DNA from 2 places in the Bartonella japonica genome. Region 2 is predicted to be linked to the other one. Evidence: predicted binding sites of a transcription regulator. Region 2 holds the regulator's gene; the other holds the start of a gene.

Region 1 (6,780 bases), on a different contig from region 2:
ACATACAAAATTTTCACCATCTTCATAAGTATAGAGTCCACCACAGTGAGGACATTTGGGATACTGGTTCATACATTCCCTCTTTTGTTCAAGAAAAAACATTCATACAAGTGGTCATAGAGCAAGAAGTGCAAATTGTCTATGATTTAGAAAAAATACTGAACCTATACAGCGCGCGCTCTTAGAATTTTTAGATACAAAGTCATTATGCATGACCTTATATTGTTTTATAAAGATAATTTACTGTTTTGTATATTGCATGAGCGTCCCGAATACGGAAGTTTTTTTCATTTTCCTTTTATTATGGATCAATCAAAACCATTCCCTTGTACATTAATTATAAGTGAGATCAGTGCATGGATAAGAATTGTTTGAAATAAGTAAAAATACCTCTTATTATGAACTGTCTCAATGCAAAAGTTATCAAACAACATTGGAATTTTGCACATAGAATGAGAGCACCGAATTTTAGAAGCAAGAGCAACACTTTTAAAATACCAACACCAAAACATTCTTAAAAAAAAATGCCTTCATAAAACACTCATTCAGCAAAAGAGTAAAAAACAAATCAATTTGATCTACCTTTATGAAAACAGTCTAACAATCCACTCTATTCACTTCACCATCAGCTATTTCACCATCAACTATTAGAGATGCGAGAGCATCTTTTTGGAAAGTTTCTGCAATCATTATTTCTGTTGTGATAAGAAGGCTTGCAATAAAAGAAATATTCTGAAGAGCAGAACGCACAACCTTCACAGGGTCAACAATTCCCAAAGCAATCAAATCACCAAATTCACCCGTTGCAGTGTTGTAACCAAAGGTATCCGTATTATTTTCCAATACCTTTCCAACAATAATCGCTGCTTCTTCACCAGCATTTGTCACAATTTTTGATTCACCAGCATTTGTCGTAATTTGACGCGCTGGTGCTTACTGTGCCCGACAAACGATAGAAAATACCCCGCTTGGTGCCAAAGAAAATCTATAATATAGAAAAGCGCATAAAAAAAACGGACCAAATTGGTCCGTTTCCTTTTATCTTTATAAAAGGGCTTAGAAATCCATTCCGCCCATTCCACCCATTCCGCCACCAGGCATTGGAGGCATTGGAGTATCTTTCTTTGGAGTTTCTGCAACCATAGCTTCTGTTGTGATAAGAAGGCTTGCAATAGAAGCAGCATTCTGAAGAGCAGAACGCACAACCTTCACAGGGTCAACAATTCCCAAAGCAATCAAATCACCAAATTCACCCGTTGCAGTGTTGTAACCAAAGGTATCCGTATTATTTTCCAATACCTTTCCAACAATAATCGCTGCTTCTTCACCAGCATTTGTCGCAATTTGACGCGCTGGTGCTTGCAAAGCCCTACGAACGATACTAATTCCTGCCTCTTGGTCAGGGTTGTTTCCTTTAACAGTCAAAGCACTTGCCGCACGCAACAACGCAGTCCCACCACCAGCAACAATACCTTCTTCAACTGCAGCACGTGTTGCATTCAAAGCATCATCAACACGGTCTTTCTTTTCTTTCACTTCAACTTCTGTAGCACCACCAACACGAATAACAGCGACACCTCCAGCAAGTTTAGCAAGTCTTTCTTGCAATTTTTCTCGGTCATAGTCAGAAGTGGTTTCTTCAATCTGCGCTTTAATTTGGCTTACGCGTGCATTAATTTCAGCCTTTTGTCCAGCACCATCAATAATCGTTGTGTTTTCTTTAGAAATATTGACTTTCTTTGCACGTCCCAGCATATCCAAAGTGACATTTTCAAGTTTAATGCCAACATCTTCAGAAATAACCTGACCGGATGTCAAGATTGCAATATCCTCAAGCATTGCTTTACGACGATCACCAAATCCTGGAGCTTTCACAGCAGCAATTTTCAAACCACCGCGCAACTTATTGACAACGAGCGTTGCCAAAGCTTCGCCTTCCACATCTTCAGCAATAATAAGAAGCGGTTTGCCAGATTGAACAACAGCTTCAAGCACTGGAAGAAGAGATTGTAAATTAGACAATTTCTTTTCATGAATGAGGATGTAAGGATCGTCGAGATCAGCCACCATTTTATCAGCATTTGTGACAAAGTAAGGAGAAAGATATCCACGATCGAACTGCATTCCTTCCACAACTTCGAGTTCCGTTTCAGCAGTTTTTGCTTCTTCCACGGTAATGACACCTTCATTGCCAACTTTTTCCATGGCATCAGCAATCATCTTACCGATTTCTTCAGCGCCATTAGCGGAAATAGTTCCCACTTGTGCAATTTCTGCTGAAGTTTGGATTTTTTTTGCTTTTTTGAAGAGATTTGCGACCACTTCATCAACAGCAGCATCGATCCCACGTTTAAGATCCATTGGGTTCATGCCCGCAGCAACAGCTTTTACGCCTTCTTGTACGATAGCTTGTCCCAAAACAGTTGCAGTTGTTGTTCCATCACCAGCAATATCATTCGTTTTGGAAGCAACTTCGCGCAACATTTGTGCGCCCATATTTTCAAACTTATCTTCGAGTTCGATTTCCTTTGCAACAGATACACCATCTTTTGTGATGCGAGGAGCACCAAATGATTTATCGATCACTACATTACGACCTTTAGGGCCCAAAGTTACCTTAACAGCGTTAGCAAGGATATCGACACCGCGCAATAAACGCTCACGCGCTTCACGGCCAAACTTGACTTCTTTAGCAGCCATTTAATTTCTCCTTGGAGTTATCTCAAATAATACAAAATGAAAAATTGAAAGACTAAATTAGCCCAAAATTCCCATAATGTCAGATTCTTTCATGATTAAGAGGTCTTCCCCATTAATCTTCACTTCGGTTCCAGACCATTTCCCAAACAAGATACGATCCCCTGTTTTGACTTCTAAAGGCACGCGCTTTCCGTTATCATCGAGAGCGCCATTACCAACAGCAATAATTTCACCTTCTTGAGGTTTTTCTTTTGCTGTATCAGGGATGATTATCCCACCAGCAGTTTTACTTTCAGATTCAACCCGACGAACAACGACACGATCGTGAAGTGGGCGGAATTGTATATTAGCCATGTTTAAATCCTTAAAACTTAATATAACCGAATTAATCTTAAGTTCTTGCTAGCACTCTCTAACAACGAGTGCTAAAACCTCCTAAGATATAAAGGCCCTACTTCTCAATGTCAAGGATTGCACTAAAATAATTTATCTCTTGAAACTACAAAGTCTTGCCTCTTTTTTCTATTTTGCGTTATCTATCTTTTATTAACCCGTGAACATAAAAGGATCTTAACATGGTTGAAACACGACAGGAAACGGATAGCTTTGGAACTATTTCGGTACGTAAAGACCGTTATTGGGGTGCACAAACTGAACGTTCTCTGCATAATTTTAATATTGGCAGTGAAAAACAACCCCTTACCATCATTTATGCCTTAAGTCTTATTAAAAAGGCTGCAGCTGTTGTTAATATGGAAAAAGGAAAGCTCCCACAAAACATCGGGCAAGCAATTATTACAGCAGCTGACGAAGTGCTCTCAGGTGCCTTCGATACGCATTTTCCCCTTTCTGTTTGGCAAACGGGTTCTGGCACGCAAAGCAATATGAATGTCAATGAAGTGATCGCCAACCATGCCTGCATGCTTTTGGGAGGAAAACTAGGCAGTAAAACACCTGTTCATCCCAATGACCATGTCAATATGAGCCAATCATCAAACGATTCTTTTCCCACAGCGCTTCACATTGCCACCACACTGCAAACATACCAACATTTATTTCCTATTCTTGAAGCCCTGATTTCCACTTTAAGAAAAAAAGAAGAAGAATTTTCCGATATTATTAAAATCGGACGAACCCACACGCAAGATGCAACTCCTTTAACTTTAGCACAAGAATTTTCAGGCTACCGCGCCGCATTAGAAGCCAATCGCCAACGTATCGAAACGGCACTTCTCGATGTACAAATGCTTGCCCAAGGAGGAACAGCAGTTGGAACAGGACTCAATGCGCCGAAAGGTTTTGATGTTGCCTTTGCACAAACAATCAGCGACTTCACAGGGATAAGCTTTAAGACTGCCAGCAATAAATTTGAGGCACTTGCCCATCATGGTGCCCTTGCACATTTCCATGGAAGTCTCAATGCATTAGCTGCCGATTTATTTAAAATCGCCAATGACATTCGGTTTTTAGGATCGGGACCACGTTCAGGATTAGGAGAACTAAGCTTGCCTGAAAATGAACCAGGATCTTCTATTATGCCAGGCAAGGTTAATCCTACTCAATGTGAAGCAATGACAATGGTTGCCTGCCAAGTCTTTGGCAACCACACCAGTGTGACATTTGCGGCAAGCCAAGGGCATTTTGAGCTCAATGTTTATAAACCTGTTATTGGTTATAATGTTTTGCAATCCATTACGCTTCTTGGTGATTGCATGCGTTCTTTTGATCTCCACTGCCTTCAAGGCTTAAGTGCTAATCGAATCCATATTCATTCTCTCATGGAGCGCTCTTTAATGCTTGTGACAGCACTTGCGCCGGAAATTGGCTATGAAAAAGCTGCCGAAATTGCCAAAGCAGCGCATAAAAATGATACAACTTTACGCGTTGAAGCATTAAAAGCGGGAGTTTCCGGAGAAGATTATGACCGGCTGGTTGATCCTAAAAAGATGATCCACCCTCAATAAGCGCATAAACAACGCACAATAGATTTCTTGAAGACAAGATTTCTTGAAGACAGAGCTTAAAAATATCGGACCATTCCGCGGTCCGATTGTTCTTGTGCATGAAACAATTTGTGCTCTTCTTTTACAAAGATAAGTGGAATACCACTGCATGCAAAACAGAGAGAATTTCTAGACATATTACGGAATCTTAAACATATTCATGCAGAGAGCTTGCATATCGCTCAGAATAAAGCTGTAAAATTGCTCTCACCATTCCTTCCCCCAATAAACGCACCACGAACCGTGCTCTATTCTCGAAAAAATACGGATACTTTGCTTTGTGCTCATGCTCTGATCAAAAAGATCACAATAGGTAAAATCATCTACTTTTCAATGCAAAATCTAGAAATTTGCGTGCCTACTTGAGGTAAATGCACACACAACTACAACTGTAATCATACAAGATTCGGCGTCTTTATTCCCTCATAATCAAGATTGCAACACTCCCCCGTAATCATAACATAACGCGTAAAAACGCCCATATCCACGCCAATGGTATTGAACAATTGCAACTATTTTCCCTATCATCGCAAAGAGATTTAACCAAAATAACACAACCCATAAACTATCCTTTTCGCGGATATGATGAGATGTGCAAACTTTTTCGCAGATATAGTGAGAGCCTGTTCCAAAACTTTCTTCACTACAAAAGATTACTTTTCCAGAATCCAAAAGCAATCCCCAAAACGTCTACCCCGTTGGTGTTTCAAAACAATTTACCCTTTTTCTCAGCGACCAGATCCATAGCACACGCTGTTGACAGAGCTCTACACAATAGCTGACGATCCTTTTTAATCAGACACGTGTATATTTAACCACATCGCCAACGCTAAAAAATGCCTTATGTAATATAAAAATGCTTTATGTAATAATATCGGGATGTTCACGACCTAATTGCTGTTGTAGATTCAACAATTTCAGTATCGCCTTTTGTAAAGGTTGGAGAACTTCTTGCGGCGCTTGATGATGTTTGCGTGAATCCCCTTCATACTGCTCAAAATAAAGCCGTAAAGTTGCTCCCACCGTTCCTGTCCCTGATAAACGCACCACAAACCGTGCTCCATTTTCGAAAAAAATACGAATACCTTGCTTTGTGCTTATGCTTTGATCAACAGGATCGCAATAGATAAAATCATCTGCTTTTTCGACACGAAATCCAGAAATTTGCGTGCCCGTTTGGGGTAAATGTGTACGCAATTGTTCGATGATCGCATAAGCTTTTGATGTTTCCACTTCCTCATAATCATAACGTAACGTGTAAAAACGTCCATATTGACTCCAATGGTGTTGAACGATTTGTGCAACAGTTTTCCCTGTCACAGCTAAAAGGTTTAACCAAAATAACACAGCCCATAAACCGTCCTTTTCGCGGATATGGTGAGAGCCTGTTCCAAAACTTTCTTCACCACAAAAGGTTACTTTTCCAGCATCCAAAAGCGATCCAAAAAACTTCCACCCCGTTGGTGTTTCAAAACAATTTAATCCTTTTTTCTCAGCAACCAGATCCACTGCACGTGCTGTTGGCATAGAGCGAGCAATCCCCACAATACCTTGACGATACCCTTTAATCAGGTGTGCATGTTCAACCATAATAGCCAAAGAATCAGAAGGTGTGATAAACTGCTTACGGCCAATAATGAAATTACGATCCCCATCACCATCAGACGCCGCTCCAAGATCAGGCCCTTGATCTGACATTAACAAATCATAAAGCCCCTTAGCATAAACCAAATTAGGATCAGGATGCCCTCCTCCAAAATCTGGTAAGGGCGTCCCATTGACCACCGTTCCTTCAGAAAATCCTAAACATTTCTCAAAAATTTCATGGGCATATGGTCCTGTTACCGCATGCAATGCATCAAATCGTAAAGTAAGGCCTTCTGTTACGGCTTTAGCAATGCAATCAAAGTCAAATATTTCCTGCATCAAAGCGACATAATCTGCAACAGGATCAATGATATCAACCCGCATAGATCCTATAAAAGATGAGCTTTCTTTCTCTAAATCAATATCTGGAGACTCAAAAATTTTATAACAAGAAAGACCTTGTGAGGTTGCAAAAATAGCTTCACACAAA
Region 2 (6,780 bases):
AACGCACGGTGAGTTAGCTGTCGAATTTTTACATGCTGTAGAACATGTTGTTGGAACGCAAGAAAAATTTGAAACAATATGTATCTACCCCGATGATGATATGGATCAGCGACGAGGTGATATTATGTCCGCTGTCTCCTCTACAGATACAAATAATGGTGTCATTATATTAACAGATGTGTTCGGTGGAACTCCGTCAAATATAGCCGTCCCTGCTATTGAAAAAGGACGGGTCGAAATGATTGCAGGTGTCAACCTACCTATGCTCATTAAATTGATTTCTATTCGCCAGTGCCCTGATATTTCATTAACAGAAGCTTTAAGAATAGCACAAGAAGCAGGACGTAAATATATTAATGTGCCAATATGATTATATAGCGGATAATTAACACTCATGCTTTCCAAGTCCCCTCTTCCCTCTATACTAAGTCGTCATTTCAATATTTCTAATAAGCGTGGGTTGCATGCGCGCGCTTCTGCAAAATTTGTCCAAATTGTTGACAATTTTGACGCCATTGTTGAAGTTGAAAAAGATGGAAAAATCGTTGGTGGATCATCAATCATGGGGCTTATGATGTTAGCGGCTTCACCTGGGTGCAATCTTACTATTCGCGTTTCAGGACCAGAAGCAACTGACGCACTCGATGCTCTTGAAAAACTCATTAATAATAAATTTGGAGAGGAGAACTAAAGTTTCTTACTTTCAAAAAGCTATGATTACTCTTAAAATAAGGAAGAATTTCTTGCCATTATTATTTTGACTGGCTATTTTTCGGAGCAACATGCTAGTATCATTATCATATCTTCCAGCTCATGCTAGTGTAATAACCCCTTGAATTTAGACGATCCATAAGAAGTCTTTTAGTCATTTTTTAAACAGTTTTTACCCACGATATAGCCATACTTACAACGTATAAGCGAATAGTTTTTGATTCAATATAAACAGACTTGAAACGAAACAAACTTACAATATTCGCAGCTAAAACTCAATATAAAAACAATAAATTACCATTATAAATCAATGATTTGCTATTAAACTTATCAATTCTCATATCTATTATGGATTGGCATTCTAGTTATTAGTTAAATGTAAGTGCTCATAGAAATTGTATCATGCATAATATTTGTGTTTGCTTTTATTACCAGCTGTGTGCAACAAATTTGAATATTTTCTGCTGTGTGTTGTTGTTATCGCACTGAACATATGTGAATAATATTTACAAAAAAGAGAAAAATTTATCCCTTGATTATATATGTTCGCCTTTAAGCTCATTTAGAAAAAGTAAAAAGACCTCACAATGAGAAATTCATCAACTTTCTTCATCTTAAACTGTATTTATGATGTTTATAGATAAAATTATAATCAACCTTTTCTGCATATTCTTGTGAAGTAACACCTAAAAATACAACTTTTAGTGCATCATAACTATTTTTTTAAGATTCATAAGCTTTGTGAATTCAATTCATCATTATAGAGCAAAATATTTTTTAGATATTATTTTTCTGCATGATTGCCTTACCTGTAATGGTACACTGCATTTTCAACTCGTTCACCATTATGTTTGCGTTAGCATCTTTTCACTCTAAGGAGATATCATGTATCGTTTGTTTAGTGCTCTTCAAACTCCTCAACAAATAACAGAAGCGCTCACATCGCTACAAAATGGTTTACCAAATGCACAATGGATTAATCCGAAAAATTTTCATGTCACTTTATCTTTTTTTGGTGAAGTTGAAAGCGCTGTAGCTGATAAACTTATATGTGCCTTTGATACGATAAAACTCCCTCCTTTTGTATTACGAACAAAAGGTTTTGAAGTTTTTAGTTCAAAAAATATTCCATATTCTCTTGTTGTCCGCATTGAACCTTGTGAAAGCCTCAATCTTTTACACGAAAAAATGCAATATATTCGAAACAGCTTAGGGTTACCCCCTGATAAAAAACAATTTATTCCGCATATTACTCTTGCACGACTGCTTAATATTAAGCCTGATGATCTTTCTTCTTATCTCTTTTCTCGAGGTAATTTTTTATTTCCTCCTTTTGAGATTGATCATTTTGTTTTATTATTATCGCCATCTCCCTTAAGTTATGCCTCATATATTGTAAAAGGGAACTGGAAACTTCAAAGATAAAAGGGTGCCGTAACAACCCTTTATAATTCCCTTTAGTCAAATAGCTCATAAAATTGAGTTGTTGTGATGTTATATTTTTGCGTTCGTATCGCTATTGTATATTTCAAGCAGAATCAGACGCGACAGAAGATTCTTTCATTCCCCCTTTGGCGACACCAACTATAGCGGGACGCAAAACACGTTCACCGATAATATAACCCGCCTGAACAACTTGCTGAACGGTATTATCTGGTACCTCGGAATTAGGGATTTCAAACATTGCTTGATGAAAATGAGGATCAAATTTTTGCCCTTCTGGGTAAATTTTTTGCACTCCATGGCGCTCTAGAGCTGCCATCATTGCACGCTCCGTCATTTCCACACCCTCAGCTAATGTTTTCAAGCCAGAATCATTCTCTTTTTCCTCTTCTGGAATAGCTTCCAAAGCACGATTAAGATTATCAGAAACAGATAACATATCCCGTGCAAAATTAGCGATTGAATAGGTCTTCGCATCCGCCACATCACGCGCAGTACGACGTCGAAGATTTTCCATATCTGCAGCAAGACGTAAAAGTTGATCTTTTAATTCTTTATTTTCAGCCTGCAAAGCAGTTAAAGGATCAATAGACTCATTGCCTTCTTCTTCAACTTCTGCACGTGCCTCTGCTTCACGTGTTTTTAAAAATTCATCAGCAGCCTGTTTAAGCGCATCACGATCAGCTGGATTTTTCAAATCGCAATTTTCAAATGAAGCGTCAGTAAATTTGTTTTTTTCATCAGACATAAAAATTCTATTCCTTCATAAGATTTGTTATTCTCGATATTGAAATTTTAGATACAAAAATCAAGGGGGCTTTACGTATTTTAATAGAATGCATATCTATAGGATAAATATCTACCTTATCATTTTAACGCAAGAGTTGTGACACAAGTTGAGCGGTGTAATCAACCATGGGAACAATTCTCGCATAATTAAGGCGTGTAGGACCAATAACTCCTAAAGCACCAATGACTCTTTGCTTTGAATCACGATAAGGCGCAACCACTAAAGAAGAACCAGAAAGTGAAAATAACTTATTTTCCGAACCAATAAAAATACGAACTCCAGACCCTTCATCTGCTAAATCAAGTAACTGCGCCATACTTTCACGTGTTTCTAAATCATCAAACAAGTGTCGTAGACGCTCTAAATCCTCTTCTACCTTCACATCTTCAAGTAAATTACTTCGCCCACGTACAATAAGGTGTATTTTATGATCAGCATCTTCTCCACCCCAAAGAGCTAATCCTGTTTCAACAAGATGATGAGACAAATGATCGAGTGCAGCGCGTGTTTCTGAGCATAAACGTGCAATTTCTTCTTTAGCTTCACTCAACGTACGCCCCTGAATATGGGCATTGAGAAAATTCGTTGCCTCTGTCAATTGTGCATGGGTAACCCCTTCTGGTAAATGAATAATACGGTTTTCAACCTCACCTTGTTGAGTCACTAAGACAGCAAGAGCATGTTCTCCATCAAGGCGTACAAATTCAATATGCTTCAATGTTCCTTCGTGTTTTGCTGCTAAAACAAGCCCTGCCCCACGTGAAAGATCTGAAAGAACTCGGCTTGCCTGAATGAAAAAATGTTCTACTGACTGCGCATGGCCAGCTTCCTTGACTTGTATTGCAATATTTTCGCGTTCTTCATTTGGCAATTCACCGGCTTCCATAAATGCATCAACAAAAAATCGTAAGCCTGATTGTGTAGGCATACGCCCAGCAGATACATGAGGAGCATAAATCAAACCGAGATGTTCGAGATCACTCATGACATTACGAATTGTCGCAGGTGATAATGTCTGTTGCAAAAGCCGTGAAAGATTTCGTGAACCCACAGGTTCACCATCATTAAGATAAGCCTCAACAATATGGCGAAAAATATCACGTGAACGTTTATCAAGATATTTTAGTGCATCGTCAATAGGTCTATACTTCATTATAATTATTTCACTACTTTAAAAATACTCTCTTCTTATATAAGTTCTGCCAAGGTACGGTCAAATAATCTAAAGCAGTGCGAAAGCATATTATGTATTTATCATAAAAAATGCTATCATCAAAGACAAAGAACCACGTATATATCTTTTCAATTATTTTCCTTACAAAATATGAAAGGTTTCATTTAAGTGAAATATCAATCAATATCCAAAAAAATTGCAAAGATTGTATTACATAAAATCTGGCAAAACCCGTATTGAATGTTTAAGCTGGTTTTTTAGTATAGACCCCCTTTCATTTCTGGAGAAATGTATATGAGAAGCATAACAGACAAAAAACTCGTCATTGCTACACATAACACCGGTAAATTGCATGAAATTACCACTTTGGTCTCTCCTTTCGGTTTAACAATCCAATCAGCAAAAGAGCTCGGATTGCCAGAACCACAAGAAACAGGAATAACATTTGAAGAAAATGCCTACATAAAAGCTTTTTCAGCAGCAAAAAATACAGGAATTCCTGCTCTTTCTGATGATTCAGGCTTGGAAGTAGATGCGTTGAATGGAGCGCCAGGCGTTTATACAGCTGATTGGGCAGTTCAACCCGATGGAACACGTGACTTTCCAAAAGCAATGCAAAAAATAGAAGATGAACTCCAAAAAATTGGAGCTCATGAAAAAAGCCAACGAAAATGCCGTTTTATATCAGTCATCTGTATTGCATGGCCCGATGCTCATGCAGATTATTTCCACGGCAGCGTTGAAGGTATATTCGTTTGGCCTCCACGTGGAAACAAAGGTTTTGGTTTTGATCCAATTTTTTTACCAGATGGATATGTCAACACCTTTGGCGAAATGTCGACAGAGCAAAAACATGGATGGAAACTCAATGATAAAACACCTCTTTCACATCGTGCACGTGCTTTCAAACTTTTAGCAGAAAACCTTTTGACACTGTCATGAATGAACCTTTTGGTATTTACATTCATTGGCCCTTTTGCGCTGCAAAATGTCCTTATTGTGATTTTAACTCACATGTTCGTGTCCATGGCGTTGATCAACCACGTTTTGTAACCGCCTTTAAACGCGAAATAGAAACACAGTATCATAAAATAGGTCCACGCCATATTACGAGTATTTTTATTGGTGGAGGAACACCTTCTCTTATGACACCTCAGACTGTTGATGCCTTGTTGCAAACACTTGCAAAAAAGTGGACAGTTGATAATAAAGTTGAAATTACGCTGGAAGCAAACCCATCAAGTGTGGAAGCAGAACGCTTTCGTGGATATCGTGCAGCAGGCGTTAACCGTTTGTCCCTCGGTGTACAAGCACTCAATGATAAAGCACTGCGACAACTTGGCCGTCTCCACGATGTAAAACAAGCTCTTCACGCTATTGCTTTAGCGCGGGAGATTTTTCCCCGTTTATCTTTTGACTTAATCTATGCCCGTCCCGAACAAACACTCGAACAATGGAAATACGAACTTTTTCAAGCAATTGAATTGGCTGCAGACCACCTTTCTCTTTACCAACTGACTATCGAAGAAGGAACAGCTTTTAAACGGCTTTATGCCGCAGGAAGGCTTATCCTTCCCACTTCAGAACTCGCAGCAGACATGTATCATCTTACTCAAGAAATAACTGCACAGCATGGACTTCCCGCTTATGAAATCTCAAATCATGCAATTCCTGGTGCTGAATCAGCACACAATCTTCTCTATTGGCGTTATCATGAATATGCGGGTTTTGGTCCAGGAGCCCACGGTCGCTTTATTGAGCACTCACCGAATCATTCCTCTGTTTCTTCAAAATCATCCTCTTCTCCGATCGAACACCGTGAACGTTATGTCACAATAAATGAAAAATATCCCGAACATTGGCTCGAATTGGTAGAAACTATAGGACATGGCTGTGTTGAAACAGAACAATTAACCACTAAGCAACAAGCAAATGAAATGCTCCTCATGGGCTTGCGTCTTTGCGAAGGTTTAGATCTTTCGCGTTATGAAATCTTAAACCCCAAAAGATTACCAATAGAAAAACTTATTAACTTACAAAAACAAGGACTCTTGAAAATGTCAGGAAACCAGCGCTTAAAAGCAACAAGCAAAGGACGAATTCTGCTTGATCACATCATCAGCCAATTGGCAAACTAAAATCTCTATGATTCTTATCTACCACCATATCAATTGTAATGTAATCTTTACGGTTTTTAATTTGCCGTAAAGGTGTTTTTGCAAAAATAATCACTTCCTCTTGAAAAAACATCTCTCAAAAAATTTATTTTTATACAGAAACTTTAGAATATAATATCCTGTCCATTATACACTACCCTTGGCATTTGTTGAGATACAAGCTGTACATCGCCATTATATCATCCTCTATTCTAAACAACTCATGATCTCATACAACAATCAAGGTATTACTATATTTAACAAGAAAATATTTTCAACATAGCAAAAACAACATTTTCATCGCCTTAATTTAGTCTTTTAAGACAAAAAACTGAAATAATTCTCTTTCAACTTATATTAAAAACGTTTTATTTCAATTTTAAAAAACGTAAAAAAATACTATAACTTACTGAACTTAATAATTTCGCAAATCTATATTACTGTAACTTCCTTAAAATTTTTAAGATTTTTGTATTCCCTCTAATAGAGATAGAATCTTTAGCTAA

What was found. The regulator HrcA, encoded in region 2, represses chaperone genes, less so after heat shock. The targets are predictions, from matches to a motif close to GTTAGCACTCNCNNNNNGNGAGTGCTAAC.
Region 1: a site for HrcA is predicted at 3,102-3,130, ahead of groES (co-chaperone GroES). Genes of this name have one in related genera too.

What each region holds. Positions count from the first base shown of each region.
Region 1 covers NZ_JBEPLT010000018.1:4,520-11,299, reverse strand. Annotated here, with positions in the region: gene ABID39_RS06870 (zinc ribbon domain-containing protein YjdM) at 1-72, opposite strand, end outside; partial or broken gene ABID39_RS06865 (hypothetical protein) at 598-933, opposite strand; gene groL (chaperonin GroEL) at 1,057-2,700, opposite strand; gene groES (co-chaperone GroES) at 2,758-3,054, opposite strand; gene fumC (class II fumarate hydratase) at 3,276-4,664, shown strand; gene ABID39_RS06845 (hypothetical protein) at 5,133-5,375, opposite strand; gene ABID39_RS06840 (alpha-D-glucose phosphate-specific phosphoglucomutase) at 5,565-6,780, opposite strand, start outside.
Region 2 covers NZ_JBEPLT010000001.1:268,917-275,696, reverse strand. Annotated here, with positions in the region: gene ABID39_RS01200 (PTS sugar transporter subunit IIA) at 1-370, shown strand, start outside; gene ABID39_RS01195 (HPr family phosphocarrier protein) at 395-691, shown strand; gene thpR (RNA 2',3'-cyclic phosphodiesterase) at 1,597-2,136, shown strand; gene grpE (nucleotide exchange factor GrpE) at 2,240-2,902, opposite strand; gene hrcA (heat-inducible transcriptional repressor HrcA) at 3,027-4,097, opposite strand; gene rdgB (RdgB/HAM1 family non-canonical purine NTP pyrophosphatase) at 4,413-5,060, shown strand; gene hemW (radical SAM family heme chaperone HemW) at 5,057-6,256, shown strand.